2 regions of the Antarctobacter heliothermus genome follow, and region 2 is predicted to be linked to the other one. Evidence: riboswitches for the same ligand, from Rfam matches in the RefSeq annotation. Region 2 holds a riboswitch; the other holds the start of a gene.

Region 1 (15,861 bases), 2.3 Mb from region 2:
GGCCTTGCCGCTGTCATCGACCTTGCCTTTCCGTTGGTCCTTGGCGCGACGATCCTGCGAGAGATCGTGGCGGGCAAGAACTGGCGTAACCTGATGGTGTTGGGGCTGCTGGCGGTGTTCACGCTGGCCAATGCCCTGTTTCACCTCGACGCCGCGCGCGGGGTTTACGCCGCCCAAGGCATGGGCCTGCGCCTTGGCCTTGCGACCGCGATCATGATGATCAGCGTCATCGGCGGGCGGATCATCCCGTCTTTCACCCGCAACTGGCTGGCGCGAGAAGGACGCGACGCGCGCCCTACCCCGCCTATGCAACGGTTTGACAAGGCCGTCCTGCTGGCCAGCATCGCCGGTCTGTTGCTCTGGGTCACGCTGCCAAATGCCCCCTTCACTGCAGTAGCGTTGCTCGCCACAGGCGTGTTGCATCTGGCGCGGCTGACCCGCTGGCAAGGCCACCACACCGGGGCAGAGCCGCTGGTCTGGGTGCTGCACCTGTCCTATGCCTTTGTCCCACTGGGGTCGATTGCGCTGGGGCTGACCGGTCTGACCGGCACCGGAACCGCCGCCGCGCAACACCTGTGGATGGCGGGTGCCATCGGGTCCATGACCTTGGCGGTGATGACGCGGGCGACGCTGGGCCATACCGGGCAGCCGCTCTTGGCAGACCGCTGGACGTTGATGATCTATCTTGCTCTGCTGGGGTCCGTGGCCGCACGGATCGGGGCGGACGCCGTGCCGATGCTGACCGATGTCGCCGGGGCCCTGTGGCTGCTTGCCTTCGGCGGGTTTGCCGTGGTCTACGGCCGCCTGCTGCTGCGCGAAAAACCCAAGGGGTAACACATGACCTGGACCGGATTTGCCGCTGTATTCGTGGCGTTTTTCCTGACCCATTCCATCCCGGTGCGCCCTTCCGTCAAATCACGCCTTGTCGGCATCCTCGGCCCACGGGGGTTCAGCCTTGGATACTCCGTGCTGTCGGTCGGAATGCTGGCCTTGCTGATTTGGGCTGCCGGTCAGGCCCCCTATGTCCAGCTTTGGCCGCAGATGGAGTGGCAACGGCATGTGGTACATCTGGGGATGTTCGCCGTCTGCCTGATCCTTGCCCTGTCCATCGCGCGGCCTAACCCGTTCTCCTTTGGCGGCGCGCAAAACGCGCGCTTTGACCCAGCGCGCCCCGGCATCGTGCGCTGGGTGCGCCATCCGATCCTGCTGTCACTTGCGCTTTGGGCCGGGCTGCACCTGCTGCCGAACGGCGACCTGTCGCATGTGATCCTCTTCGGCGTTCTGGGGGGCTTTGCCATTGTCGGACGTGCGATCCTCAATCGGCGCAAGCAAAGGGAAATGGGCCGTGCGGCGTGGCAAACACTATGGACCCGCGTGTCAGACGCGCCATTGGGTCACGCGCCCCGCTCATGGACCGGCCTGGCAACACGTCTTGGTCTAGGCATTGGCGGATTTGTGCTGCTGCTATGGGCGCATCCGGTCGTGATCGGCGTGACGGCGCTGTAGTCCGCCCTGCGAACAGCCGCGAATACCAGATCCACAAAGCGATGAACCGCAAAGTCGTATCGGCCATCCGATGGGTCGATGAATGGTGCGGTCCGCATTGAATTGCCGTTCGCATCCGTCTAGGTCATGTTGACAAATGACGCACCCAAAGCCGGATTGACGTTATGTCGATGATGCCGAGGAACCTCTCGGCGGTTTTGTCGCAACGGGTTGCGACACGGCGGGCGTTCTTCATCTTATTGAAGCACCGTTCAACCATGTTGCGAAGCTGGTAGAGCGAGTGATCCACTCCGACCCGCATTCTGCGCGATTTCCGCATGGGGATCTGAGGCAGGATATTGCGCTTTTCCATAGTTTTGCGAATGCGATCAGCGTCATAGCCGCGATCCACCAGAAGAGCCGCCGGCTCAGGCAGGTTGTCCGCCATGACCATGTCAAAGCCAAGATAATCGGATGTTTGACCCGGTGTTATTTCAGACCTCATTGGCAGTCCTGCCGCGTGGACGCGGAGGTGGATTTTGGTCGTGAACCCACCTCTTGAGCGGCCAAAACCCTGTCGCGGAGTCGCCCTTTAGCGCCCGCTGCCTGATGGTGAGCGCGGATTACGGTGCTGTCGACCATTTGGAGGGCGTCCGGCACCGCTCCACAATGGTTCAGGCCCTCGAGAATGTCCTCTCACAGGCCTGAAAGTGTCCAACGTCGGAATTGCCTGTAGACGCTCGACCACTTGCCGAATTCTTCCGGCAGGTCCCGCCACGGCGATCCGGTCCGGGCGATCCAGAAAATCCCATCCAGAACAATGCGATGATTGGTTGGCTTACGTCCGTTCGGGGCACATGCAGCAAGGATGAAATGCTCAAAGAACGCCCATTCGTCGTCCGTCATCAGGTCTCGTGCCAAGCTGGTCTCCAGAGCAGATACCAGCTTGAATCACGTCAACGCCACACTGTGAATCCCTTTTGGCAACACGGCCTAGAATGCGATCTCGGGCACCAAATCCAAACAACTCTTTTGGTGCGAGCGGGTCGAACAATCTGGTTACCCACCAAGAAGCCCCTATTGTTCTGCTCATTTGCCACGCAGGCTATAGCTCATATGCTCGTTACTTTCAGATCAAGGCTACTGTCGCGCATTTTATGGACGAATACAGTTTTGTTACTCAATTGGCGTATTCTCCAGACTCACGCTGTCATGTAGTCTGCGATCATTTATCCGTTTGACGCGTCCGTGCTATCAATCTAGCAATGCTGTTAATATCTGTTGGGGTGCCCTAATCCGGGCTGAGATGCACAAGCTGCGAACCCATTGAACCTGAACCGGTTAGGACCGGCGGAGGGAACAGCTTGCGGACTTCGCATCCGTTGTGGCCTGCGCCCTTTCCCATCCTGATCCCTGAACCAAGGGGCTATGACATGGCAGCTAGGGTGTTAACGATTGCCGGGTCCGATTCTGGTGGCGGGGCTGGTATTCAGGCCGATCTCAAGGCTTTGTCGGCAATGGGTGTTTATGGTGCTTCCGTTGTGACGGCGGTTACGGCACAGAACACAGAAGCTGTTACAGCCATTCATCCAATCCCGGATGACATTGTTGCTGCACAGATCAAAGCCGTTCTTGATGACATCCAGATTGATGCGATCAAGGTCGGGATGCTCGGGACACCGTCTCTGATTGCAACGGTGTCGGATGCACTGGCGGGCTACGCCGGGCCGGTTGTGATTGATCCCGTGATGGTGGCTAAATCAGGCGACACACTACTGGCCGATAGCGCGATAGATGCGTTGAAATCGATCCTTTTCGCACGCGCGACACTGCTTACCCCCAACCTACCCGAAGCGGCGAAACTGGTGGGCGAGGGCAGCACGCAAGTGCAGGCGAAGGCCCTTTTGGACCTTGGCGTCGGTGCGGTTTTGATGAAAGGCGGACATGCAGACGGCGAGACCTGCACCGATCATCTTGTGTCGCGAACGGGAACGCAGGACTTTTCGGCTCCACGTGTGAACACCCGCAACACCCACGGTACGGGATGTTCCTATTCCTCTGCAATCGCTGCGGGTTTGGCGCAAGGCATGGCGTTGAACGATGCGGTGGCCCAAGCGCACGCGTGGCTCCATCTAGCGATCTTGCATGCGGATGAATTGTACGTTGGACAAGGTCAAGGGCCTGTTCACCATTTTCACGCGCTTTGGACATGAGCGAACCGTTCACCATCATTGGCGGCGGTGTTTGTGGCCTTGCCATGGCGGCAGAGCTGTCCGAGCGCGGCGCGCAAGTCACGGTCATTGATCCCAATGGCGCGCCTGGCGATCATGCCTGTTCATGGTGGGCGGGCGGCATGTTGGCACCCGATTGCGAAGGGGTAAGCGCCGAGCCCGAGATCGTGCGCCAAGGCCGCAAAGCCGCCGCATGGTGGCAAAGCCAAGGCGGCACAGTGCACCACGCGGGCACCATCGTCGTCGCACTGGGCCGCGACCAAAGCGATCTGGCAACATTTGCGCGCCGTGCGCCGAGCGCGACACCCCTGACCAAAACGCAGATCGCCGCGCTCGAGCCTCATCTGGCCGAGCGTTATTCCAAAGCGCTGTTTTTGTCAGACGAGTGGCATCTTGACCCCCGCGCGACCCTTACTGCGCTGCATGCGCGGCTGGACCAAAGAGGCCTGAGTTTTTCAGCGGACATCGGTGACATCAAAGGGCAGGTGATCGATTGCCGTGGCCTTGCCGCCCGCGACACCCTCACAGATTTGCGCGGTGTGAAGGGTGAGATGCTGGTGGTGCGCTGCCCCGACGTGACACTGTCGCGCCCTGTTCGGCTGCTTCATCCGCGGTTTCCGTTGTATATCGTGCCGCGCGGCGACGATGTGTTCATGCTGGGCGCGACCCAGATCGAAACCGGCGAACGCGGGCGCGCCACCCTGCGATCCGTGATGGAGCTGATGAATGCCGCCTACGCCCTGCACCCCGCCTTTGGCGAGGCAGAGCTGTTGGAGATCGGCGTGGACGCGCGCCCCGCCTTTCCCGACAACCAACCGCGCATTCGGCGGATCGGGGATGTGATTTACGCAAACGGCCTGTTTCGGCACGGTTTTCTGCTTGCACCTGCCGTTGCGCAGATGACGGCGGACCTGTTGTTAGACGGCAAAATTCCGGAGGTTTGGTATGAAGATTATCGTGAACGGTGAAGCATTTGAGACCTCTGCGCCCACGCTGACCGCGCTGTTGGAGGAGCTGGGTAAGGGCGACGCCAAAGTGGCCACCTCGGTCAACGAGGCGTTTGTGTCCAAAGCCCAGCGCGCGGATCTCAGGGTGCAAGACGGGGACCGCGTCGAAATCGTCGCCCCGCGCCAAGGAGGATAGAATGCCCACTTTTTACGGCACCGAAGTGACATCGCGCCTGATGCTGGGCACCGCGCAATACCCGTCGCCCGCAATTCTGGCGGATGCGTTTCGCCGTTCGGGCGCGGGGATCGCCACCGTATCTGTACGCCGCGAGGCGGGCGGCGATCTGGCGGGACAGGATTTTTGGGCATTGATCAGGGATCTGGGCGTCGCCGTGCTACCCAACACCGCAGGCTGCTATTCGGTGCGCGAAGCAGTGACCACAGCCCAAATGGCGCGCGAGTTGTTCGACACCAACTGGATCAAGCTTGAGGTCATCGGCCACGCCGATACCTTGCAACCCGACCCCTTTGGTCTGGTGGACGCCGCTTCGCAACTGGCCGAGGACGGGTTCGAAGTCTTTCCCTATTGCACCGAAGATCTGGTGCTGTGCGAGCGGCTGGTTGAGGTCGGCTGCAAAGTCTTGATGCCCTGGGGCGCGCCCATTGGCACGGGGCTGGGGCTGAACAATATCTACGGTTTGCGCAGCTTGCGGGCGCATTTCCCCGACATTCCTTTGGTCGTGGATGCAGGTCTGGGCCTGCCCTCGCACGCTGCCCAAGCGATGGAAATGGGCTATGACGCGGTGCTGTTGAACACTGCGGTTGCCAAGGCGGGCGATCCTGCGGCGATGGCACGCGCCTTTGCGCTGGCGGTTGAGGCGGGCGCGCTGGCCGCGGGTGCTGACCCTATGGATGCCCGCGATATGGCCGCCCCCTCCACACCCGTATTTGGAAAGGCCATCCTATGACCTTGCCCCGCTTTTACCCGATCTTTGATGACGTGGCGTGGCTGCGGCGCGTGTTGCCTTTGGGGGCCAAGCTTGTGCAACTGCGCATCAAAAACCAACCGCAAGACGCGCTACGCGCTCAACTGACCGAAGGCCGCGATTTGTGCCGCGCCCATGGTGCACTTCTGGTGGTCAACGACCATTGGCAGCTGGCAATTGAACTGGGGTGTGACTGGGTCCATCTGGGCCAAGAGGACCTTGATGGGGCTGATGTGCCTGCGATACGTGCGGCTGGTCTCAAGCTTGGGATTTCGACACATGACAAGGCCGAGCTAGCCCGCGCACTGGTGTTGAAACCTGACTATGTGGCACTTGGCCCGATCTATCCGACGATCCTGAAAAAGATGAAATGGCACCAGCAGGGCATTGAGAAACTCAGCGTGTGGAAGGATATTGTGGGGGATATTCCCCTCGTTGCGATTGGCGGGATGAGTACGGACCGCGCAAAGGGAGCGTTTGATGCAGGGGCGGATGTTGTCGCGGCGGTCACAGACATCACGCTGCACGACGATCCAGAGGGCCGCGTCACGCACTGGCTCAAGGTCTGCGGATGAGCCGTTACGCCCGCCAAACTGCGGTGCTAGGGGACGGCGCGCAAGCCCGCATTGCCAGCGCATCTCTCCTTGTCATCGGGGGCGGCGGTCTGGCAGCACCCGTGATGCAATACCTTGTGGGCGCGGGTGTCGGGCATATCCGTATCGCGGATGCAGATGTGGTAAGCCTGTCCAACCTGCACCGCCAAACGCTGTTTCGCGAGGCTGACATTGGCCAGCCCAAGGTCCGCGTGATCGCAAGTGCGATGACAGCATTGAACCCCGACACCACCCTTGAGCCTGTTCAACAGCGCGTCGACCCGTCCAACATTGCGGCCCTGTGCGATGGCATGACGCTGATCCTTGATTGCGCGGACAGTTTCGCGGTCAGTTATATGGCGTCCGATAATTGTCTTGAAACTGGCCAACCACTGATCAGCGCCAGCGTGGTGGGCCGCGACGGCTATGTCGGGGGGTTTTGCGGCGGCAAACCTGGGCTGCGCGCGGTGTTTCCCGATCTGCCGGACCAGCTTGGGTCTTGTGACACCGACGGTGTGCTGGGGCCAAGTGTCGGTGTGATCGGCAGCCTTCAGGCCCAAATGGCGATGGCGATTCTGACGGGCGATAAAACAGGCTTGGGACAGCTTGTGACCTATGACGCGCGCACGCTGCGGTTTGGCGGGTTCCGCTTTGACACGGCCGCTGATCCCGCACCCAACCCCGCCTTTATCGCGCCGCGTGACATCGCCGCGACGGATTTTCTAATCGACCTGCGTGCTGTAGGCGAACAGGGCCCCGAGCTGCCACACGCGACTCGCCATGCCGTGTCCGACTTTGGACCATATGGACCCACACCAAACCAAAACCAACGTGCCGTTCTGGCCTGTCGGTCGGGCCTGCGGGCCTGGCACGCGGCAGAACGGCTTTCACGCCACTGGCAGGGCGAGATCAAACTTCTCGCTCTCGGAGGGTAAGGAGACCCAAATGAAATACCTCATCACCGCGGCGGCAATCTGCGCCGCGACACCGGCCTTTGCCCAAGACAAGATGACCTTGTTGCTGGACTGGTTCATCAATCCCGATCACGGGCCGATCATCTTGGCGGAAGAGCTGGGTTATTTCGCCGATCAGGGTCTCGAGGTCGAGATTATCCCCCCCGCTGATCCGTCCGCCCCGCCGAAACTGGTGGCGGCGGGCCGAGGCGACATTGCCGTCAGCTATCAGCCCAGCCAGCATTTGCACGTGGCCGAGGGTTTGCCGCTGATCCGTGTGGGTACGTTGGTGGCGACGCCGCTGAACTGTCTGCTGGTTCTCAAAGACGGCCCCATTCAAGAGATCAGCCAGCTTAAGGGCGGCACAATTGGGTTCTCTGTTGCGGGCGTCGAAGAGGCCGTTCTGAGCGCGATGCTGAACCGCCACGGTATCACGCTGGAGGATGTCGAGATGGTTAATGTGAACTTCTCACTCAGCCCGTCGTTGATGTCAGGTCAGGTTGATGCGGTCATCGGCGCTTACCGCAATTTTGAGCTGAACCAAATGGAGATCGAAGGCGTTGAGGGCCGCTGTTTTTACGTCGAGGAAGAGGGCGTGCCGACCTATGACGAGCTGATCTATGTGGCGAACCCAGACCGTATGGATGTGGGTCAGGTCCGCCGTTTCCTTCGTGCCACAGAGCTTGCGACACAGTACATTGTCAACAACCCTGACGCCTCATGGGAGCTGTTCAAAGGCTACGCGCCCGAGCTGGACGACGAGTTGAACGCCAAGGCTTGGGTCGACACGCTGCCCCGTTTTGCCCTGCGCTCCGAAGCGCTGGACGAAGGGCGATACACAAGGTTCGAGGCGTTTCTGGCCGAGAGCGGTCTGGTCGAGGGCACGCGCCCTGTCTCGGCGATTGCGGTCGATTTGGGGGCGGAATGAGCTTCGGCACCACCTTCGCGGCGTGGCGGGATTCCACGCCCGCTTGGCCCGCCTATACCCGTCATGCGTTTGTGCAGGGCTTGGGCGACGGCACGCTGCCGCACGCCGCCTTCCTGCATTATCTGACACAGGATTACGTCTTTTTGATCCACTTTTCGCGCGCTTGGGCTTTGGCGATCACCAAGGCCGATACGGTCGAAGAAATGCGGCTTGCCGCGGGGACGGTGAACGGGTTGATCAACGACGAAATCGACCTGCATATCCAAACCTGTGCTGCGGCAGGCATCGACGAGGCAACGCTGTTTGCAACGCAAGAACGCCAGGAAAATCTGGCCTACACCCGCTATGTGTTGGATGCGGGCCATTCCGGCGATCTGCTGGACTTGCTGGCGGCTTTGGCCCCTTGTGTCATGGGCTACGGTGAAATCGGTGCGCATCTGGCCGCCGCAAAAACGTCGGACACCTACCACGACTGGATCGACACCTATGCCAGCGACGACTACCAGCAGCTCTGCCGCGATGTGGGCGCGCTGATGGATGGGGCAGTTGCGCGGCGCATTGGCGAAGGTGCAACGACCAGCCCGCGTTGGTCCAGCCTTCAGGCACGGTTTGCGATGGCCACACAATTGGAAGTCGGATTTTGGGACATGGGGCTGGATCCGTGAACCAGCCCCTGAGAATGACAGGTTCGGCGACGATTGACGGGACTCCGATCTTTTCCCAGCTGGATCTGACCCTGACACCGCAAAGTTGGACCTGCCTTTTGGGGGCGAGTGGTGTGGGTAAATCCACGGTGCTGCGCCTCTTTGCTGGTCTGGCCGAGGGCGTTACTTTTGACGGGATTCTCAGCGATACCGGACGCGTCGCTATGATGGCGCAGCAAGATTTGCTGATGCCGTGGCTCAGCGTGTTGGACAATGTCATGCTGGGGGCGCGCGTGCGGGGGGAGCGTCCGGACAAAGGACGCGCCCGCGAGAGGCTGGTGCAAGTCGGCTTGGCGGATCATGCTGACAAATTGCCCGCCGCTCTGTCTGGCGGCCAACGTCAACGGGTGGCATTGGCCCGCACCTTGATGGAGAACCGCGCGATTGTTTTGCTGGATGAGCCGTTCTCGGCGCTTGACGCGCTGACCCGTGCGCAGATGCAGGAACTTACGGCCGAGCTGTTGACGGGCTGCACTGTGTTGTTGGTCACCCATGATCCCAACGAGGCCGCGCGCTTGGGCCAGAAAATTCTGATCATGACGCCATCAGGACTTGTCGAGGTTGCCGCCCCTTTCACCCCCATCCCGCGTGACATCCACGCGCCAGATGTGCTGCGCACGCAGTCAGATCTGTTTGATCAACTTCGGAGACCGATATGAGCGCCACACAACACCTGCAATCGCTTGTCGCGCAGGACTGGCACGCCGCGACGCATCATGCGTTCACCAATGCTTTGGCTGATGGGACCCTAAGCCGTGACAAGATGGCGGGATACTTGCAACAGGACTACCAGTTTATCGAAGGGTTTGTGCGGCTTTTGGCATCCGCCGTGGCCCATGCGCCCACATTGGCCGATGCCGTGCCCGGCGCGCAATTTCTGGGTTTGATCTGTGGTCCTGAAAACACCTACTTCCTGCGATCTTTGCAAGCGCTTGAGGTTCCGTCAACCGCGCCCTCTGCACCTGAGACGATCGCGTTCCAACAGCTGATGGATCAAGCCCGCCGCTCGGGGCGCTATGAGATAATGCTGTCTGTTCTCGTGGTTGCCGAATGGATTTATCTTGATTGGGCCTCTCCGTTTGAAGACTGCGCTGAGGATCTGCCGTTTTGGTTGGGGGAGTGGATAACGCTCCATTCCGGTGACAGATTTGCGCAGGTCGTCTCCTATTTGCGCGATCAACTGGATACCGCTTGGGGCACGCTGGACGACGCCGCGCGTACGCAGGTCACCGCGACCTTCTCAGAAGCCGTACGGTTGGAACGCGCGTTCTTTGACGCGTCCTGGGCTGGTTTTGCGGTCGCAAAATGACGGGTTGGCGGGCAGGCATCGCGGCGACCTGTCTGGTGTTGGTGCTATGGCAAACGGTGATCTGGACCACAGGTGTCGCCCGTTTCATCCTGCCGCCTCCTGCATTGGTCGCGCAAACAATCTGGGAAAGCCGCGCACTTTTGGCCGAGCACGGGGTTGTCACGATGGCCGAAGTGCTCATCGGCCTCGTGCTGGGTGCCGCACTTGGGTTTGTGTCGGCCATTGGGCTGGTCGCATCACCAACAATGCGCGCGCTGGTGCGCCCCATCCTGGTTTTCAGCCAAGCCGTTCCAGTGTTTGCATTGGCGCCGATCCTGACCCTTTGGCTTGGCTTTGGCCTATGGTCCAAGATCACGATGACCATCATCATCATCTACTTTCCCGTTACGTCATCATTTTTTGATTTCCTGATGCGCACGAACCGCGACTGGATCGGTTTGGCCAAGGTGATGGGCGCAAGCCCCGCACGGATTATGTGGCACATTCGCGTACCCGCGGCCTTGCCGGGCTTTGCATCGGGTCTGCGATTGGCCGCGGTTTACGCACCCATCGGGGCTATCATCGGCGAATGGGTCGGGGCCTCGAAGGGCTTGGGGTATCTGATGCTGTTGGCCAATGGACGGGCCAAAACCGACCTGATGTTTGCCGCCCTGATCGTGCTTGCGGTTCTGACGATCCTGTTGCACGCAGCCGTGAATAAGCTGTGCGAAAAGACACTGGACCGTCCGGAGGTCTCGTAACCGGCCCATATTGAAAGCCACTTTTGCCCGCGCTCTTCGGCTTCACATCCGCTGCAGTGCGTATGAAAGACCGGTTTTTCTGCCGCGCAGCGGCATAGAAATTTACTCTGTTGAGGCGACTTCCGCGCTGCGAGCGCATGCAGCACAAAATCAATAGGTCCGCTTCGGGCGGATTTTATTGAAAAGCTCTTTCTTGATCGAAGTCTGAACTGCTGATTCAATTCCTGTAATCGAGGGGGGGACCGGCGATGATGGGGCCGAGGCAGGAAGCGCAACCGGCGCTGTTCTACGAGTTCTCGCTTGAGGACCATGTCCCACGGGATCATCTGCTGCGCTCCATCGACCGGTTCGTCGATCTTGGCGGCATCCGCAGGCATTTTGCGGAGTTCTACAGCCACACGGGCCGCCCCACCGTCGATCCCGACCTGCTAATCCGCATGCTCCTGGTCGGCTATTGCTTCGGCATCCGGTCGGAACGGCGGCTATGCGAAGAGGTGCATCTGAACCTGGCGTATCGTTGGTTTTGCCGTCTCGATCTGGGCGACCGTGTCCCGGACCATTCCACCTTCTCGAAGAACCGGCATGGCCGCTTCCGCGACAGCGAATTGCTGCGCCACCTGTTCGAGATGACCGTCGCACGCTGCATTGAAGAGGGATTGGTCAGCGGTCAGCGCATGGCGATTGATGCGAGCTTGATCGAGGCGGATGCCAACAAGCAGAACTCGACGTCGAAGGAGGACTGGGACGTCTCGCAGATTGATCCAGCCGATGCGCCCCGCGCCGTGCGCGAGTATCTTGACACACTGGACGAGGCCGCCTTCGGCGCCGGCAAGCCAGTGCCTCTCGTGGCATTGCTTTGCAATGCACTGCCGGTAACAGACGGCAGCGCGCAAGGGACCGGCATTCTTCAGCTATTCCGACAACTACCTGATCGACACGGATCACGGCGTGATCGTCGATGTCGAGGCGACAAGATCAATCCGGTAAGCAGAACTCGGCTCGACCAAGACCATGCTGGATCGGGTGAGGACCAGGTTCGACCTGCATCCCGAACGCCTGATCGCCGACACCGCGTATGGCACCGGCTCGATGCTGGGCTGGCGGGTCGACCGCAAGATCGCCCCGCACATCCCGGTCCTCGACAAGTCTGGCCGCAGCGATGGCACCTGGAGCCGGGCGGACTTCGAGTGGGACGCCGAGAAAGACCAATACGTCTGCCCTGAGGGCCAGACACTAAAGCAGATTCGTAGGAACTATTCCGACCCAAACCGGGGGCCAACCAATGGAGGTCGGGCCAAATACCGTGCCCTGAAACTGACCTGCCAGGCCTGCCCGTCGAAACAGAAATGCTGCCCGAACGCCGATGCCAGATCCATCACCCGCGAGGAACACGAAGACGCCCGCCAAGTCGCGCGCGACATCGCCAAAACCAAGCAATACGACATCTCGATGAAGCTCCGAAAGAAGGTCGAGATGCTCGTCACACACCTCAAGCGCGTCCTCGGCCTCGGACGGCTCAGATTGCGCGGCCCATGCGGCGCAAATGACGAATTCCTGCTCGCCGCCACCGCCCAGAACCTCCGCAAATTGGCGAAGATCTTTCCTGCACCGCAGCAAACGCGCCAAGCCTGACGGAAAGGCACTCGCGCCGCTGTCGGATGCCAGGTTTCTGCGAAAGCGAACGAGTGCTTTTTCGCATAACCGGCGGATTTTGTTGAAAAAGTCGGCCTGAGAACGTGTTTTGGGCTGCCCTCATCCTCGAGTGTCACCGTTTGGTTCGGGCAATCGCCCGTCGCGCCGCCTTTTGGCGTTTATCTGGCCGCTTAGATCATGCCGCGGCCTCCGAGTTGGCGCACTGCTGCCGCAGCTTCGCGAGTTTTCGGAGGTTCTGGGCGATGGCGGCGAGCAGGAATTCGTCCTTGGCGCCATTGGGGCCGCGCAGGCGTAGCCGGTTTAGGCCGAGGATGCGCTTCAGATGGGCGAAGAGCATCTCTACTTTCTTCCGCTTGTCTCGGGATACCTTGTAGGCCTTGGTCTTGCGGCATTCGCGGGCGAACTCGCGTGCTTCCTCGTGGGGTTCTCGGGTGACGTATCGGGCCTCCGCTTTCGGGCAGCAGATTTCTTTGGATGGACAGGCTTGGCATGTCGCCTTCAAGGCACGATATTTCTTCCGCCCTCCGGTGTCCTGCCCCCGGTTCGGATCGGAGTAGTTCCGGCGATATTGCTTGAGGGCGTGACCCTCGGGGCAGATGTATTGATCATTCGCCTCGTCCCATTCGAAGTCGGACCTGGACCAGGTGCCATCGGTCCGCTCTGATTTGTCGATGACAGGGATGAAGGGGATGATGCTGCGCTTCTCGACCAGCCATCCAAGGTTCTCGGCATTGCCGTAGGCGGTGTCCACTGCCCGGCAGTGCATCGCGCAGCGATGTCACGAGAGGGGCAGTCAGCCAATCCGGTCTGATCCCGAACCGTTTCTCGGTTCTGTCGAGCATCGTGCGCGACGCCCCAACCTCAGCCTGCCGGATTGCCCGTGTCGCCTCAACATCCATGATGACCGAGCTCTTGGTGTCGATCAGGTAGTTGGTCGCATAGGCAAAATACGGGCGGCTTTCCTAGGCGCGGGTCCATTGCGCAGCCGGATCGGACCTGGTCACGACTTCGGCTGGACCGGTGATGCGGCTCCGAAGGCGGCATCGTCGAGTGTTTCCAGATATTCGCGTGCCGCCCGGTTTCCGGCCTCGCGCGCGACCTCCGGGCTCCAGTCTTCGGCCGCAATAGACCGGACCTTATTGGCGTCAGCCGGGATCAGGCTTGCGTCGACGGCCAATCCTTCACCCGCGACCAGATCCTCTCTCAGGCAGCGTTCGACAGTTGCCTCGAATACCTTCCGGAGCAGATCACTGTCACGGAACTTGCCATGACGATACCGGGAAAAGGTCGAATGATCCGGCACCTTCCCTTCCAGACCCAAACGGCAAAACCAGCGGTATGCAAGGTTCAGATGGACCTCATCGCAAAGGCGCCGCTCTGAACGGATTCCCATGACATAACCGATGACCAGCATCCGGATGATCAGCTCAGGATCGATCGAGGGACGCCCCATGTGGCTGTAGAACGGGCGCACGACTTCCCGCATGCCATCCACGTCGAGGAACCGGTCGATCTCGCGAAGCATATGACCGGAAGGAACATGACGCTCCAGATCGAAGACATAGAACAACTGTGCCGGTGCCGTTTGGATGCCCATCATGACGAAATCCTCCAATCCCCTCATAATCCAGTGAATCAAAGGACTTGCCGCACTGCAACAAAGACTTTTTCAACATGGTGTAATCTGAATCCGGCACTGCAAATCAGCTGGTAGACTGTACCGGCAACCAATTGGAGGAGCAGATAAATGGAATATTTTGCTGGTTTGGATGTCTCGATGGAAGAGACGCATATTTGTGTGCTGGATCGCGATGGCACCTTGATCCGAGAAGGTAAGGCGCGTTCCTCGCCAGATGCGATTAGTGATTTTCTCGCGGCCGGTCCAACTTGTGTAGGCGTTGTGTTTGAGACCGGCAGGATGGCACCGATGCTATACCATGGACTTACTGAACGCGGCATTCCAGTCCAGTGCATTGAAAGCAGGCAAGCCTATCAAGCCCTTAAATCTCTGGCGGGACACAAGTCTGATCGCAATGACGCGCGCGGCCTGGCCCATCTGGCGCGGACCGGGTTCTACAAACCTACCCATGTCAAATCGCTGTCTGCTCATGCGATACGGTCACTGATCGCAGCACGCAAGAAACTGGTCGGGCAGCGCGTGACGATCGACAATCAGATCCGTGGGCTGGTGGTCGTATTTGGTGTACGGTTGCCACGGGCACTGTCGCCTGCATTCAAAGATGCCGCTCTGAAAGTGAGTAATGGGGTTCCAGGTCTTCATGCTGCATTGAACGGATTGTTTGCAGCGCGTGAAGCAATATTGGCGGCCGTTGCTGCAATTGATGCCGATGTTAAAAAGACGGCCCGTAAATCCAAAACCTGCTCACGTCTTATGACCGTCCCAGGTGTCGGGCCGATCACGGCACTGGCTTTTGCGGCCGCAGTAGATGATCCGTCGAGGTTCCGACGATCGCGCGATGTCGGGCCGTACCTTGGGCTTGTCCCAAGGCGGCATCAGTCCGGAGAAGTAGACTATGTCGGCAGCATCTCGAAACGGGGTGATACCAGGGTCCGAACGCTCCTGTACGAGGCGGCCAATGTCATGCTGACGAGGTATGCTGGCCCGCTCAAATTGAAGGAATGGGCGCTTGCGACTGGTGCGCGCTCAACAATGAGGAAGGCACGTGTGGCCCTGGCCGGACGACTCGCTATTGTCCTGCACGCGATGATGCGCGACCAAACCGAATTCCAGTTCGTGTAAGGATCACCAGAGAGACAATCACGAGGATTCCAATATCAAAGTTCCCATCTGGGACGATGCCCGAGGGAGGGCGTGAGACACGGCGTCGATTCTGTAGCAACAACCAAGACCAACGGTATGATTGCGGTTTCCACCTAGCCGACCCACACCCAGCCAACCCCATTATGAACCCAAGAGTTCGAAGAGAACAAAGGCAACCTCTGACATTACAGTACGATATTAGGAAACTCGCATTGACGGATTAGAGAACAGAACCGGCGGGAGGCAGATGGGGTGGATGGCTCCCGCTCCCGGCGTCGCAATGCGCCATACTGCAGGTGTCAGAATCTGCGATCGAGAGGAGCCACCCCATGCAAGTTACCACCGTCGGCCTCGACCTGGCCAAGAACATCTTTCATGTCCACGGAGTTACCGAGACAGGAGACGTTGCTTTCAACCGCCCCTTGAGACGGGCGCAGGTTCTGGCGTTTTTCCAGCGCCTGTCACCTTGCCTCGTCGGCATCGAGGCCTGCGCTTCGAGCCATCATTGGGCGCGGGAGCTTTCGAAACTCGGCCACACCGTCAGGCTGAT
Region 2 (15,861 bases):
CCTTCCTGATGTGGACCGCAGAGCCCAAGTTGATGGCCCGCCGCGAAGCAGGCTTTATCGGTGTGTTCTTTCTGGTGGTGCTGACCGCGCTTCTCTATCTGGTCAACAAGCGCCTCTGGGCCCCGATCAAGCGCAAGCCGACAGCCTGATCACAGTGACATGACAAAAGAAAAGCCCCGCCAATCTGGCGGGGCTTTTTCGTTTCTGGCGCGCGGGTCGGGCATTAGTCTGCCGTGCCGATATAGTCGCGAAAGGCCTGTGGCGGATCACCAAAGAACCTTTCCGTCGGAACAGGTGGATGCGCCATTCCCTCGGCAACCAACACCACGTCCTGCGCCCAACCAGCGCCATCGCGTGGGTCATGGGTCACCATGACCACCAGCGCGGCAAGGCTCTCTCCCACCTCGCGCACCAGATCCAGCATTTCGCGTTTCAACGCCGGTCCCAGCGCGGCAAACGGTTCATCCAGCAGGATCACCGGCCGCGCCATCAGCAGCACGCGCGCCAGCGCAGCGCGCCCCTGCTGGCCACCGGACAGGGTACCGGGCTTACGGTCCGCCATGCCCTCCAGACCTACGCGGCGCAATGCGCCCTCGATCCGTGCGCGCGCCTCATCGTCGGGGCGGCGACCGTCGGGATGCAGGGCCAGACACAGGTTCCGTGCCAGCGTCAGATGGGGAAACAGATTGCTGTCCTGAAACAGGATAGAGACCGGGCGCGCCTCGGGGCGCAGATGTGTCAGGTTACGGTCTTGCCAGAGGATGCGCCCCTGCGTCGTCTCACGAAACCCGGCAATGGCGTCCAACAGCGTCGACTTGCCCGCGCCGGACGGGCCCAACAGCGCCACCCGCCGACCGGGTGGCAGCACCAGATCAGCCTTCAAAGCGTCCGCGTCCATTGGCACCTGTAGATCCTCAAGTCGCAGCATTCACCCGTCCTCCACGATCGAACAGCCAGAACAGACTGAGACTGAGCATCAACAACAGCAGCGCCGCCCCGGCCGCTGCCTCCATCTGGTATGATCCCATCAAACGGTACACCTGTAGGGGCAGGGTTGTCCGATCCGGGTCTGCAAACAACGCGATAACTCCCAGATCGCCCATCGCCAACGCCGCCGTCAGCCCGGCGGCAAAGCCCATGGGCCGCCGAAGACGCGGCAGCCAGATCAGCCGTAACCACGCCAAGGGTGTCATGCGTAGGGTTGCCCGCAGGCGGCCATAGTCGCGCGCAACGGCCTCTGCCTCTGGCCGCAAGATGCGCAATGCAAAGGGCAACGCCATCAGCGCATTGACCAGACCCGTCACCGGCAGTGCCAGATCAAACGGGTTCATGAACGGTCGCACGATCAGGAACAGCCCCGTGCCCAGCACCAGTGGCGAAATCGCGATGGCGGGCAAGGCCAACAGTTCTCCCCGGCGCGACGCCAATGGCAGCGCCCAAGCCATACATAACGCCGTCGAGCCCAACGCCACCATCAGCGAATGCCCCGCCGCGCGCAGCGTGTCCGGGCCAAGCAGCCATAGCCCCGGCACGCCCCGCAAGACCGCCGTCGACAACGGCACCAACAGGAACAGTGCCGCCAGTACAATCCACGCACCGTCCCAGATCCGGGCCAACGGCCCCTGCCCGTCCCAGCGTGGCACCACCCGGTCGCGCCCCGCGCCAAAGCCGCTTTGCCCTGCAAAACGCAAGGCCACCAACCCCGCCGCCAGCGCCAGCGCCAGTTGCAACACCGCCAACGCCGCCGCCCGGCCTAAATCAAATTCAAAACGCATGGCCTGATAGATCGCCAGTTCCACCGTCGTGGCCCGTGGACCTCCGCCCAGCGTCAACGCCACCGCAAAGCTGGTCAGGCAGATCACGAATATTACCGTAAATGCCCCGGGCAAGACCCTGGCCATCAATGGCCCGTCGATTACCCGCCATTGCGCCTGCCCGCTCAACCCCAACGAGGCCGTCAGCCGGAAATGCTCTGCCGGGACGGCCTGCCAGGCGGAAAACAGCATCCGCACTGCCAGTGGCAGGTTGAAAAACACATGAGCCAGCACGACCCCGTGCACGCCGTAAATATCAATGGTCGGCAGCCCCAAAGCTGCCAGGCCCGCATTAACCAGCCCTGCCTGTCCAAAAACCGCGATCAGCCCCATGACCGCCACGATCACCGGCAGGATGAACGGCGCGCCCAAGAGCGTCACCAGCAAACCGCGCCCAGAAAATCGCCGCCGTGCCATGGCCTTGGCCACCGGCACCGCCAGCACCACGCTGAACGCGGCCGACAGCAAAGCTTGCCACAGGGTAAAGCGCACCGCTTGCCAATCGCCCGGGCCAAGAACACCAAAGCCCCCGGCCCGCGCCAGCACCACAGCCACCGGCCCCAGCGTCAAAAACGCTAGGGCCAGTGCCGCGCTTACCGCGAGAGCGCGCGCCGCCATGCCTCGATGGCCTCTGCGCGCAACTCTGCCGCCTCATCCTCGGAATAAAACAGAACGTTTTCCGGCAGATCCAGCTTTTGGAACCCCTCGGGCCACTTGTCCTGCGACAGCGCCGCAGGGATGGACCAGTTGCCAGTTGCGATCATACCTTGGAATTCTTCGCTGAGGACAAAGGACATGAACTGATCCGCCAGTTCTGGTTGATCTGTCCCGGCCAGTTTCGCCGCCAGTTCGACCATGAAGTAGTGACCTTCGGGGAATATCGCGGCCTTCTTGGTCTCATCCTCTTCGGCGATGATGTGATAGGCGGGCGATGTGGTGTAGCTGAGTACCATGTCCACCTCGCCATCGGTGAACATGCCATAGCTTTCCGACCAGCCTTTGGTCGCGGTGACGATTTTCGGGGCCAGTTTGTCCCACGCGGCTTCTGCCTCGTCGCCGTAGACCGCTTGCACCCATAGAACCAGCGCAAGGCCGGAAATTGAGGATCGCGGATCCTGGATCACCAGACGCAGATCATCGGGCGCGTCCAGCAGCGCGTCAAAACTCGCCGGCGGCGTTTCGATGCGGGTGGTGTCATAGACAAACGCCGTGTGCCCATAGTTGAACGGCAGGAACACCTCATCCGTCCATTCCAGTGGCAGCGTCAGAGGCGACAAGTCCACCCCATGCGGTGCGAACAACCCGGACTCACGCGCCTTTTTCGTGACATCCGTGTTCAGGCCAATCACAACGTCGGCCTCAGTGCGGTCGCCTTCCAGCAGGATGCGCGGCAGCAAATCGCCGGGTTTGAATTGCAGGTCGCAGGCGCAACGCGCCTCAAACAGTTCCTCAATCTTTGGGCCCGGCCCCCATTCGGAAACAAAATAGTCAGGGGCATAAACTGTCAGAACAGGTGTCTCAGCCATGGCAAGGCCAGCGCTGAGACATCCCGCGGCAACAGTGAAGGTCAGTGATCTCATGAGATCCTCCAAAATTGCGGCGCGAGGGCAAGATTGGAGTCCGTCGTAGCGGCCCGCACCCTTCCCTCCGCCGGTTTTAACCGGTTCAGGTTCAACGGGTTCGTCCGCGGTACGGACATCTCAGACGGTTCACCAACCGACACCCCGAGGTGAGGTGGACCCTAGCGCCCCTGCGTGGGAACTTCAACAATCTCCGTGACTTTTTTGCGGTACTATGATACCACCAGTACATACAGAAATTTCAGGAGAAAGGAGGCGCCCTTGGGGGAACGCGTATAATGATTTTATGTCTCGAGCTGGCCAGTATCTGGCTCATCTACCTTTGTTTCGGCTGGCTGGCGGCTTTTGAAATACCGCTCTGGCTGTCTACTTTCATCGTCATTGCCGTTGATCGCGCCACCAGCGCTGTCGCGGATATTGCCCGCCACCGGCGGGAGTTGCTCGAATAGTCTTGGCTTTGGCACCCGCCTTGCGTATTTCGCCCTCAAATAGAGGGGACGCGCCATGAGCCTGAACACATTTGGACATCTCTTTCGTGTCACAACCTGGGGCGAAAGCCACGGACCCGCCTTGGGCGCGACGGTAGACGGCTGCCCGCCGGGGATCGAAATCACCGAGGCGCAGTTGCAGCACTGGCTGGACATGCGCAAACCGGGCCAGAACAAATACACCACCCAGCGGCGCGAAGCGGATGCGGTCCGGATCCTATCGGGTGTCTTTGAGGGACGGACCACCGGCACCCCGGTGCAGTTGATGATCGAGAACACCGATCAGCGGTCCAAGGACTACTCGGAAATCGCGGAAAAATTCCGGCCCGGTCATGCCGACATCACCTATTTTCAGAAATACGGTCTGCGCGATTATCGCGGCGGCGGGCGGTCCTCTGCCCGCGAAACCGCTGCGCGGGTGGCCGCTGGCGGGCTTGCCCGTGCGGCTCTGGCGGCGTTGGTCCCCGGGATAGACCTGCGCGGCTACATGGTTCAGATGGGCCCACGCAAGGCGGACAGGGCACAATTTGACGACGCGCAGATTGCTGCCAACCCGTTCTGGTGCCCTGATCCGCAGGCCGCCGAGGAATGGGCCGGGTATCTGGATACGTTGCGCAAATCGGGCGAAAGCGTCGGTGCGGTGATCGAGGTGGTAGCCCGCGGCGTGCCCGCTGGGCTTGGCGCACCGGTTTATGGCAAGCTGGACACAGATCTGGCGGCCGCGATGATGTCGATCAACGCCGTCAAAGGGGTAGAGATTGGCGACGGCATGGCAACCGCCGCCCTGACCGGAACCGAAAACGCCGACGAGATCACCATGAGTAAGGACGGGCCTGTCTACAGCTCGAACCACGCAGGCGGCATCCTTGGCGGCATTTCCTCCGGGCAGGACATCGTCGTGCGTTTTGCCGTCAAACCGACCTCTTCCATCCGGACACCGCGCAAGACCATCACGGTTCACGGCGAAAACACCGAGATCGTCACCAAGGGTCGCCATGATCCTTGTGTCGGCATCCGCGCTGTGCCGGTGGGTGAGGCGATGATGGCCTGTGTTCTGCTAGACCACCTGCTGCTGCATCGTGGTCAGGTTGGCGACGCTGGCGGACGCATCGGTGATACCGACCGGCCCTGAACCGGATCGCCCGGGTCAGAAATCCGTCCACTGGCCCTCGCCGCCCGCCGCCTTGCGACGTGGCGGAGTGGCGTCATACAGGCTGGCACCTTCGGCGCTGTCAGGGTCGACCACGACCTGAACGGGCTCCGGCTCTATGGTCCCGGCGGACCAATTTCCGTGCACCAACCTCTCAGTGTCCGCAGCGGAACAAGTGTCGTCTAGTTTTGGTTTTTGATGGTCCGGCCAACCCTCTGTTCCGGGTTCGGGCGTTGCGCTCGCCAACGAACCGATGGCATTCACTGTCTCGGCGCCCGAGAACCGCGACAGAACATCCGACAGACGTGTGGCCTCGACCCGCAACTCCTGACTGGCCGTATTGGTCTGACTGACCATGGCGGCGTTTTGCTGGACCGCCTTGTCCAGTTCGCTCACCCCCATGTTGATCTCACGCACACCGCTGGCCTGATCTTTGGCCGATGTGGCGATGTCAGAGACCATGACGGAGACTTCTGTCACGCTGTCGACGATGTGGTTCAGGGTTTCGCTGGTTTCCTGTACCAGCTTTTCGCCGTCTTCGACCTGTTGCGAACTGTTCAGAACTAGTTCCTTGATCTCGCTAGCGGATTCCGACGCACGCTGTGCAAGACTGCGAACTTCGGATGCCACTACAGAGAACCCCTTGCCGGATTCACCGGCGCGGGCCGCTTCGACCCCGGCGTTCAGCGCCAGCAGATTGGTCTGGAACGCGATGTCGTCGATGACCGTGATGATTTGTGAAATCTGGTTGGACGATTTTGCGATCGACCCCATCGCCTCTAGTGCGCGCGCCATGACCTCACCGCCTCTTTCGGCGCGTCGTCGCCCCTCTACGACCTTGGAATCCACGTCCTGCGCCCGTTCCGACGCCGATTGCACACTGGCTGACAATTCATCCAGCGCCGCGGCCGATTCCTCCAGCGTGGCGGCCTGAACCTCGGTTCGGCGCGACATCTCATCCGACATAGTCGACAGCTCGTTGGCATTGCCCGTCACCGCGTCTGCACTTTGCTGTAGGGAGCCGACAAGCCCCTCAAGAGCCTCTGCTAGGCAGTTGAAATCCGTGCACAGGGTGACATAGCTCTCCCCCAGATCCTGCCATTCCACGCCGTTAATTCGGCTGCGCAGGTCGCCGTTCCGCAAGCGGCTCATCGCGGTCCCAAAGGTCTGGAACAGATCGACCCGGCGACCGTTTTCCTCGGTTGCGCGTTTCTCGGCGGCATCGGCTGCGACCAGCTTGCCCCGCAGATCCTCAAGCCCGCGCGAAATCATCCCTGCCTCATCTGCGCGGTCTGTATCGGCAAGCTCAAATTCGTAGTCGTGATCTGCCATGCGGGCCACCGCATCGCTGGCGCGCCGAATGGGCAGGGACAGCGACCGTCCAAAGACAAAGGCAAAAAACAAGGCAACCAACATGACCAGCCCGTTGCCAACAAGCTGCTTGATGTCTGCGGCTGCCGCCACCCGGGTTGCCTCTGCATCCAGCACCGACACCTTTTTGAATAGATCCTCGGACATGGCAGCCAATTCGGCGCGCGTTTCTTCCAACACCGGCAAGATCGCTTTGTAAGCAAAGGCCTTGCGGTCAAACAGCGTCAGCCCGGCCAGCGTCTCGACGTCAACGGACAAAGGACGAAGGTTCGCCGCAATAAAGTCCAGATCGATCACCAAATCGCCCTCAGCCGCAGAGAACACACCCGGGACAGCGCCAAGGTGGCGGTGGACCGCCGCCATGCTGTTGCGCATTTCGTCGATCTGCGGATCGTCGCCTGCAACAAACAGCATCATCGCAAGTTCCGCATCCTGGGCCTGCCGAATGATCTGTCCCAACAGCTCACTTTCCTTTGACAGGTCCGAGGTTTGGCTCAGCTTGGTCGTCAGTTCGGATTTCACCGTCCAGGAAATGACCGACAGCACCAGAAGCGTCGCGATAAAGGCCGATGCCAGCAACATCACCTGTATTCGGATCGTGAACCTGCCCATGAAGTGCCCTCGCGCCATAACGCCAGGCACACAGGAACCCGGCTCTTGGAACCGGGTGTAGCGGCAGGTCCGTAAACAAACGTTACCGGACCCTCATCAGGGGTATTCAATTCTTGAGAGTTTTATCTTGTACCGCCGGTATTCTGGCCAATTGTACAGCCAGAATGCCAGCCGCGATTATCGCGACGCCGATCAGATCCAGAGGCCGCAGCGATTCGCCCAAAAGGACCGCAGCAATGGCCACACCAAAAAACGGGTTGAGAAAGTGAAACGTGGCCGAGCGCACGGCACCGATCCGGTCGACCAGCAAGAACCAGACCAACGTCGCGGCCAACCCCGGCACGAAAACCGTGTAGGCAAAGGCCACCACAAGGCTGACTGACCAGTCAACCTCCAGCGGTTCAAGTACCAGCGCTGGAACTGTCAGGACCGCGCAGCCCACCAGCATCTGCAACCCGACGACCATCAGAAAATTGCCCCCCGACGTCGCCCCGCGCAGCGACAGCGTGGCGACCGTCAGCGCAATAACCCCGGCCACACAAAGCGCGACCCCAAACGGATCAACCCCGCCGCCAAACCGCGCCCCCATGATCAAGGCAACGCCAAGAATACCTGCGAAAAGCCCGGCAAGAGCCAGCGGGCGCGGCCGGTCACCGTAAAACATCCAGCCAGCCAGCGCGACGAGGAGCGGCATTGTCGAGGCAACAATTGCCGCAAGCGAGGCCTCAACCGTTTGCATGGCAACAAACATCAGGCCCAGATACAGCGCGTTCTGACACAGACCAAAGATCATCGTCGCACGCCACTGGCTACGCGTCAGCCGCCAAGTCTGCCCCAGTATCCGGGCCAAAACAACCGCCAGCAGCCCCGAAATCAGGAACCGCAGCGCCAGCGCCGACAGCGGCGGTGCCGCGGCCACGATGATACGGGCGGAGGTAAAGGCCGAAGACCACATCACCGCAAAGGCGAGGCCCATAAAGATCGCGCGAATATCCATGGGCAAGGCTTAGGGCCTTTCACGCACCGCTGAAAGCCCCATCGTCACTGCGATTGACTGCCATGCGCACGGCTTAGGCCCCAACGGGCAGGTGACCCGTCTTGATGAAAATCAGACAACCGTCATCGGAGAAAAGCGCATGTTGCGACCGATCCGGGCTGCGCAGCCAGGTGCCCGCCGGGTAACGCCCGTTGTCGTTCTGCAATACACCTTCGATCACGTAAACCTCTTTGCCGCCCCTCTGGCCTTGGAAGTTCAACCGGGTGCCGGGGGCAAAGCGCACCAGCCGGACGACCTCGGGGCCGTGTTTATGCAACGGCAGTACGCTCAGCCCCTCTTCGGAACTGGATTGGAACACCGCTGACCGCGTGTCGATCACCACCTGTTCGGTATCTGCCGCGTCGAACTGACATAACTTGACCAGAATCACCGCACCCTCAGGCCCGATGTGGGGCGTATGCGCGGAGCCGATTGGATTTCGGACATAGGTTCCGGCGGGATAGTCGGCATGTTCGTCGGAAAACACCCCGTCAAGGACCAGAAATTCCTCACCACCGCCGTGGCTGTGCCGGTCAAAGGCGCTGTTAGGCGCGAATTTCACGATCGTGGTCGCCCGCGCAACCTCATCCCCGATCCGATCCAGCATCATCCGCTCGACGCCGTTCGCCGGCGAGGGCCGCCAATGATGCTCTTCGGGGCGAACCACCACCCGCTTGGTGAAATCGGCATTCAGCTCCATCCGGGCCTCTCCTTGTTAACCCTTCTAAACTAGGGCGGCGTGGACAGATGGACCAGCCCCCGACAACCGTCTATGAAAAATGCCCCGCCTGCCAAAGGACAAGCGGGGCCAGTTCGAGCCACGCGCATAGGCGCGGCATCGGCGGTGTTCGATAAAATTGTCTAGGTAACGCTCAGCTCGGGCGTTCACTCATCTCCGAGCGGATCTGCTGACGCAGTACGTCGATTGGCACGGTCTTGCCGTCCCGTTTGAAACACCAGTAGGTCCAGCCGTTGCACGACGGCGCGCCCTCAAGCTGGGCTCCGACCTGATGGATCGACCCCTTGACGTCATTCCCCACCAGCGTCCCGTCGGCGCGGACCTTGGCCTTGTGACGGCCATTCATGCTCCACAGTTCCTCGCCGGGGCGCAGCATGCCGCGTTCGACAAGCTGGCCAAAGGGCACACGCGGTTCGGCGCGTTTTGAGGTGCTGACCTCCAGCGCAGCCTTGTCAAAGGCACGCACCTTGGCGATGCGCTTTTCCGCAACGGCGCGATAGGCATCTTCGCGTTCGATCCCGATCCAATCGCGGCCTAGCATCTTGGCCACGGCACCAGTTGTGCCTGTCCCAAAGAACGGGTCCAGCACCACGTCGCCGGGTTTGGTCGAGCCAACCAGAACACGGTGCAGCAACGAGGTCGGCTTTTGCGTCGGATGCGCCTTGTCGCCGTTGTCATCCTTGAGTCGCTCACCGCCATTGCAGATTGGCAGAACCCAGTCGCTGCGCATCTGGATGCCCTCGTTCAGGGCCTTCAGCGCCTCATAGTTGAAGGTGTATTTGGCCCCCTCGCCCTTGGACGCCCAGATCATCGTCTCATGCGCGTTGGTGAACCGTTTACCGCGAAAGTTGGGCATCGGGTTGGCCTTGCGCCAGACCACATCGTTCAGGATCCAATAGCCCGCGTCCTGCAACGCCGCGCCCACCCGAAAGATGTTGTGATATGAGCCGATTACCCAGATCGCCCCGTCGGGCTTGAGCAATCGGCGCGCCGCTGCGAGCCAGTCTTGGGTAAACTTGTCGTAGGCGGCAAAACTCGAAAACTGGTCCCAGTGGTCGTCGACCGCGTCCACCTGAGAATTGTCGGGACGGTGCAGCGTGCCCTTCAGCTGCAGATTGTAGGGTGGATCGGCAAATATCAGATCAACGGACGCCTCCGGCAGACTGTTCATCACATCGATGCAGTCCCCCGCCAGAATCGTGTTGAGAGGGAGCGCATGCGCGCTCGTCATTTTGGTCATCTTCGTCATTCTCTGCCTCTGTCCCCGGCACGTTGTCGCGCTCATTGGTTGAGGGAAAGATGAGTCAAAGGTGATTCGCGGTCAATTCTAATTTTGAATCAGTCACTTGAGTTTTTCTCTTGCCACAAGATATCGCGCACCGGAGCAAAGGAACGTCTATGCAGAGGGGTCACCCCCAAATCTCGGAGTGCAGATTTGTGACACTTCGTCGGGTAGCCGGCGTTTGTTTCCCAGCCGTATCCGGGAAACCGTACTGCGGCCTCTTTCATGACATTATCCCGCCAGTTTTTCGCCACAATTGAGGCCGCAGCAATGGACGGCGACACCCCGTCGCCGCCCACCACCGGCGTCGCGGGACACGGCAAGCCGGTTGGCAAACGGTTTCCGTCGATCAACAGATGGTCTGGTTCGATGGACAAATCCGCCACGGCGCGGCGCATGGCCAATAGGCTGGCTTGCAAGATGTTTATGTCGTCGATCTCTTCGACACTGGCCACGCCCAGGCCAATCAGCGCGCTTTGCCGCAACAGCGGCTCCAGATGATCGCGGCGTTTGGCGCTCAACTTTTTGGAGTCGTTCAGCCCATCAGGAATGGCCTCACGGGTCAAGATCACGGCCGCGGCCACAACCGGCCCGGCCAGTGGTCCGCGCCCGACCTCATCAACCCCCGCTACGCGCGTAAACCCACGCGCCCAGAGCGCCTCTTCCAGACGCAGTGTAAGTGCCATGAGGGTCAGCCCGCCATCATCCGCCGTACCGCGCGCAGCCGCACGGTAAGCGCGCCCGCGCCCACAATGGCCAGAACCACCAGAGAAACCCATCCCAGCATCGGGATCAGACTGATAAGTCCAGCCAGCAACGCGCCAATGAACGCCGCCACGACCCGGTCGATCCAGGGGAGCGGCAGCTTCGGCACATAGCTCAACGCCCAGCGGCCAAGGGCATAAACCCCGACAATCAGACCCGCTGCGGCCAACGCTGCGGCCGCCAGCCAGAAAAATGGCGTCAGCAGCGCACCGATCATCGTCACCGCCACCACAACGCCGCCCCCGGTCAGGATGGACAGGCCAACGAACCCGGCACCGACAAGACGCAGGGGGCGTGCTGCGATCTGGTTCGCCATATCAGTCATCCGTACCGGCGCAATCAGCGCCACTAGCGCCGTGATCGCCCCGACCACAAGCACCCAGGACACCATGTCGGACAGCTTTTCGCCAATGCTCTGCTTCGGCAACCCGGCGGGGTGTTGAAACGCCCCGCTGACGCGCTTGTATTTCAATTCAATCCGCGTCAGCCGCTCCGCCGCGACCACGCTTTCGGGAACGTCTGTTGCGCCGACCACGTCTTCATACAGTGTCAGCGTCCCGTCTATGCGCGCCCCCGCGCCGAACGTCAGTTCCCGCGATGAGATGACGGCATCGCCTGCAATCTGGCCATTCAGTTCCACAATCTCGCCGTTGGCAATCAGGCTTTCGCCGACGGTGCCGTTCACGACGACCTCGGACCCAAAAGCGCGCAAATCCCCCGCGATCGCTGCGTCCACCGATAGGGTATAACCCGCCAGCGCCACATCGCCGGCCACCGGCGCGCTGATCCGCACCCGCTGTCCGGCGGCGTACAGGCTGCCGCCCAGATCCGCGTCCACATCAACCCAGCGTCCGGCCATATGCGCCGTCCCGGTGACCGGCGCAGCCAGTTGTACGCGCTGACCTGCCAGAAAGGCGTCGTCGCGCCCGGTTTCGGACATGCGGACGGTGGCCCCCGCCTTGTAGATGTCATTGCCAAACAGCGCCTGTTCGGCCGCATCCTGCGCCAGCGCCGGAGCGGCCATCAACAAGCCCAGCGTAACCAAATATTTCTTCAACATAGGCTGAACTCCCCTGCTCCGCCGGAGCCGATTCTAGCCGCTGAACGTATCAGCCGCCTTGTTCTGCCTTAAAGCGCGGGTCGCGGGCCGGTCTCAACCCCTTTCGGGATCGACCTGTACGCCTTCGTCCGAAAGAAAAGCCGTGATCAGGGTCAGCACGGCCTCTTCTTCGGTCACCTTGCGGGATCCGATCCACATCTCCAGCCTCGCACGTTCTTCACAGCTGAGTTGAACAAGGATCGGACGCCGATCACCGGATGAGACAGTCTTGGTCCATTCGGTCCCCGCATCCAAAGCGCGCCGCAACGTTTGCCGCACCAGATAGGCCAGCGGCACATGGGCGGTGGACTGGCGTACCAAAACCTTCCGCAGCGGCTCTGGCAGACCCAGAACCAACGCTTTTCTAGGGTCTCGGCGACTCATGACATTCCTCGTTTTTTGGATTTTCGCACTCTAGCAGAATAGCCGGTCACCGCGAGACCCGATCTCTTGAAAGTTGTCGTTGACGCAGACGACACACGCGTAAGGTCAAACTCTTTTCGCGATGGCCAAACCACGCTAAGCCTGACGGACGGATACAGCCAAGAAGGGGTCTCATGTCCCAGTTCACTTATCTTTTTGTCTATGGCACGTTGATGACCACTGCAAACCACCCGATTAGCGCACGACTCCGCGAGGAATCCGATCTGATCGGCTTGGGCTGGATCCGGGCTCGTCTCTATCATATCGAGGACCCTGAGGACCCCGGCCAACGGTATCCCGGCGCGGTTCCATCGGGCTATGACAACGACCGTGTCCACGGCGAAGTCTACGCATTGAGTAACGGGGCCGAGGCCCTGATTGCCGCCTTCGACATCTATGAGGCCTGCGACCCGTCCCGCCCGGAACCACATGAATTCATGCGCCGCCGCGTTCCTGTGACGATGGACGACAATCGCGTCATCGACGCGATTTCTTATCTCTATTCCTGGGATTTGTCGCGCGCGACACGGGTTCCGTCGGGCCGGTTCAACCGCCACATCCCGCAGACGATCTGACTCGCGCAAAAAAATGCGCCCAACTGGCGTCGTCTGTCGGTCTGATACAATCTGTTGCCCCCCGCATGACCAGGCTGGATCACAACACGCACCACATCAAACGCACAAAGGCGCCCTGGGGCGCCTTTGTCTTGTCTTTCGGGCGATGTCGGAGCGGCTTGCGCCCCCCCGGTCACACTTCGCAGGGCGAAGCGTGATTACATCATGCCGCCCATGCCGCCCATGTCGGGCATGCCGCCACCGGCAGGTGCACCTTCTTTGGCCGGTTTGTCGGCAACCATCGCTTCGGTGGTGACCAGCAGGCCAGCAACCGATGCAGCGTCTTCCAGAGCGGTACGGACAACCTTGGCCGGGTCGATGACGCCGAACTTGAACATGTCGCCATATTCATCGGTCTGCGCGTTGTAACCGAACTTGGGGTCATTCGACTCGCGGATCTTGCCAGCCACAACCGAACCGTCAACACCGGCGTTCTCGGCGATCTGGCGCAGCGGTGCTTCCAGTGCCTTGCGAACGATGGTGATGCCTGCGTTCTGGTCGCTATTGGCGCCGGTCAGGCCTTCGAGAACCTTGGCACCCTGAACCAGAGCAACACCGCCACCAACGACGATACCTTCTTGAACAGCTGCGCGAGTCGCGTTCAGAGCATCGTCAACACGGTCTTTGCGCTCTTTCACTTCGACTTCGGTCATGCCACCGACGCGGATAACGGCAACGCCGCCTGCCAGCTTGGCAACACGTTCCTGCAGCTTTTCACGGTCGTAGTCCGAAGTGGTTTCTTCGATCTGAGTACGGATCTGGGAAACGCGTGCTTCGATCTCGGCCTTTTCGCCAGCGCCGTCGACGATGGTGGTCTCGTCTTTGGTGATCGAGACTTTCTTGGCTGTGCCAAGCATGTCCATGGTCACCGACTCCAGCTTCATGCCGAGGTCTTCGGAGATCACCTGACCGCCGGTCAGGATCGCGATGTCCTGCAGCATGGCCTTGCGGCGATCGCCGAAGCCCGGTGCCTTGACGGCTGCGATCTTCAGGCCGCCACGCAGCTTGTTGACCACGAGGGTCGCCAGCGCTTCGCCTTCGACGTCTTCAGCAATGATCAGCAGCGGCTTTTGCGACTGGATCACCTGCTCGAGCAGCGGAACCATCGGCTGGAGCGACGAGAGTTTCTTCTCGTGCAGCAGGATCATGCAGTCTTCGAGATCTGCAATCATCTTGTCCGGGTTGGTCACGAAATAGGGCGACAGGTAGCCACGGTCGAACTGCATACCTTCGACAACATCGGTCTCGGTCTCGAGGCCTTTGTTCTCTTCGACGGTGATGACACCCTCGTTGCCGACTTTCTGCATCGCGTCAGCGATCTGACGACCGATTTCCGCTTCGCCGTTGGCGGAGATGGTGCCAACCTGAGCGACTTCGTCGCTGTTTTCGACCTTGCGGGCCGCGTCCTTGATCGACTGCACGACTTTCGAAGTCGCCAGATCAATGCCGCGCTTGAGGTCCATCGGGTTCATGCCAGCGGCAACGGCCTTGAGGCCTTCTTTGACGATAGCTTGGGCCAGAACGGTCGCGGTGGTGGTGCCGTCGCCGGCCTCATCATTGGTGCGGGAAGCAACTTCCTTCACCATCTGTGCGCCCATGTTCTCGAACTTGTCTTCCAGTTCGATCTCTTTGGCGACAGAAACACCGTCTTTAGTGATGCGCGGTGCGCCGAACGACTTGTCCAGGATCACGTTGCGGCCTTTGGGGCCCAAAGTCACCTTGACCGCATCGGCCAGAATGTTGACGCCGCGCAGCATTTTGTTGCGGGCATCGGTATCGAATTTCACATCTTTTGCAGACATCGCATGTCCTCCTTAGAAGTCTTCGTTGGCGATCACGACTGGCGTTCAGGCAGCGGCTGCTGCTGCTTCGTCAGTGATGATCCCGAGGATGTCGCTTTCCTTCATGATCAGCAGCTCTTCGCCACCGACATTGACTTCGGTGCCGGACCACTTACCGAAAAGGACTTTGTCGCCTTCTTTGACGCCCATTTCGATCAGCTCGCCGCTGTCCTTGCGTGCGCCTTCGCCACACGAGACAACCACGCCTTCTGCCGGCTTTTCCTTGGCGCTGTCAGGAATGATCAGCCCACCAGCAGTCTTTTCGTCGCCTTCAACGCGACGGACAAGCACGCGGTCATGAAGCGGTTTGAATGCCATCTCCGAGTCTCCTAGCTCAAAGTTTCTTCTATGCCCCCTCACCGTATGAGCGGGGGCGTTAGCACTCACCGTAGTCGAGTGCTAACGGCGTCTAGCTAAGGATGAGTCTCAGTTCTGTCAACATGGAGACCGGGAAAATTTGGTGCGCTTGGCGCTAAGAGGGCTGGCACGGCAGGTTGGGACGAGTGCGACCCGGACATCCAGACAAACAATACTTGTTGAGACCTATGAACAGCAGACGCGTTTACCACCCACGGCAGGAAAAAACATCGCCCGACCCGCCCTCTTCATCCAATGCGTGCAGTAGCGGAACACGACTCGCCTCGAATCGCCTTTTGCGAAATGCTGCCCCTGACTGAGTCCCAAAATACGACAAGGACACCCATGACCTTTATGCCCAAAATCCTCTGCATTCTTGTCCTTTGTCCCGCTGTGCTGCTGGCTTTTGGCCGGCCCGCCGAGGCACAGAGCACGTTTCTTACCCTGTCGGACGTGCATTATGGCATTGCGGCAGAGGAACACGTCTGGGGTCACAGTCATGAAACCAGCAAGGCGCTTTGGGACAAGGCCCAGACCAAGGCCCGCGCCCTGCGTGACAGCGAATCCGCTGCCTTCACGCTATATCTTGGCGACATGCCCGCACACAATCAGGCAGACGCCGCACGCAAGCTGGAGTTCACCACTGTCCTGAACGGATTGGCCACAATTGCGGGGGACAGTCATAGGCTC

Evidence for each region. A riboswitch is a leader RNA that binds a small molecule or an ion and turns the genes downstream of it on or off. The one in region 2 is predicted to bind thiamine pyrophosphate.
Region 1: another riboswitch for thiamine pyrophosphate. It lies ahead of thiD (bifunctional hydroxymethylpyrimidine kinase/phosphomethylpyrimidine kinase); the one in region 2 lies ahead of thiB (thiamine ABC transporter substrate binding subunit).

What each region holds. Positions count from the first base shown of each region.
Region 1 is NZ_CP022540.1:4,082,051-4,097,911, forward strand. Features, by position in the region: gene ANTHELSMS3_RS19365 (NnrS family protein) at 1-834, shown strand, start outside; gene ANTHELSMS3_RS19370 (NnrU family protein) at 838-1,506, shown strand; partial or broken gene ANTHELSMS3_RS19375 (IS5 family transposase) at 1,631-2,418, opposite strand; TPP riboswitch at 2,758-2,861, shown strand; gene thiD (bifunctional hydroxymethylpyrimidine kinase/phosphomethylpyrimidine kinase) at 2,919-3,698, shown strand; gene ANTHELSMS3_RS19385 (FAD-dependent oxidoreductase) at 3,695-4,684, shown strand; gene thiS (sulfur carrier protein ThiS) at 4,662-4,859, shown strand; gene ANTHELSMS3_RS19395 (thiazole synthase) at 4,861-5,631, shown strand; gene ANTHELSMS3_RS19400 (thiamine phosphate synthase) at 5,628-6,224, shown strand; gene ANTHELSMS3_RS19405 (HesA/MoeB/ThiF family protein) at 6,221-7,177, shown strand; gene ANTHELSMS3_RS19410 (ABC transporter substrate-binding protein) at 7,188-8,123, shown strand; gene tenA (thiaminase II) at 8,120-8,788, shown strand; gene ANTHELSMS3_RS19420 (ABC transporter ATP-binding protein) at 8,785-9,486, shown strand; gene ANTHELSMS3_RS19425 (TenA family protein) at 9,483-10,136, shown strand; gene ANTHELSMS3_RS19430 (ABC transporter permease) at 10,133-10,876, shown strand; partial or broken gene ANTHELSMS3_RS19435 (transposase) at 11,125-12,508, shown strand; partial or broken gene ANTHELSMS3_RS19440 (IS1182 family transposase) at 12,705-14,129, opposite strand; gene ANTHELSMS3_RS19445 (IS110 family transposase) at 14,277-15,290, shown strand; partial or broken gene ANTHELSMS3_RS19450 (IS110 family transposase) at 15,641-15,861, shown strand, end outside.
Region 2 is NZ_CP022540.1:1,700,044-1,715,904, reverse strand. Features, by position in the region: gene ANTHELSMS3_RS08125 (cytochrome c1) at 1-149, shown strand, start outside; gene ANTHELSMS3_RS08120 (thiamine ABC transporter ATP-binding protein) at 224-928, opposite strand; gene ANTHELSMS3_RS08115 (thiamine/thiamine pyrophosphate ABC transporter permease ThiP) at 915-2,432, opposite strand; gene thiB (thiamine ABC transporter substrate binding subunit) at 2,408-3,394, opposite strand; TPP riboswitch at 3,439-3,551, opposite strand; gene ANTHELSMS3_RS25460 (hypothetical protein) at 3,673-3,843, shown strand; gene aroC (chorismate synthase) at 3,899-5,014, shown strand; gene ANTHELSMS3_RS08100 (methyl-accepting chemotaxis protein) at 5,030-7,015, opposite strand; gene ANTHELSMS3_RS08095 (DMT family transporter) at 7,122-8,012, opposite strand; gene ANTHELSMS3_RS08090 (cupin domain-containing protein) at 8,086-8,751, opposite strand; gene ANTHELSMS3_RS08085 (site-specific DNA-methyltransferase) at 8,924-10,039, opposite strand; gene ANTHELSMS3_RS08080 (ribonuclease HII) at 10,129-10,758, opposite strand; gene ANTHELSMS3_RS08075 (hypothetical protein) at 10,764-11,897, opposite strand; gene ANTHELSMS3_RS08070 (hypothetical protein) at 11,991-12,320, opposite strand; gene ANTHELSMS3_RS08065 (gamma-glutamylcyclotransferase family protein) at 12,494-12,934, shown strand; gene groL (chaperonin GroEL) at 13,132-14,775, opposite strand; gene ANTHELSMS3_RS08055 (co-chaperone GroES) at 14,821-15,132, opposite strand; gene ANTHELSMS3_RS08050 (metallophosphoesterase) at 15,517-15,861, shown strand, end outside.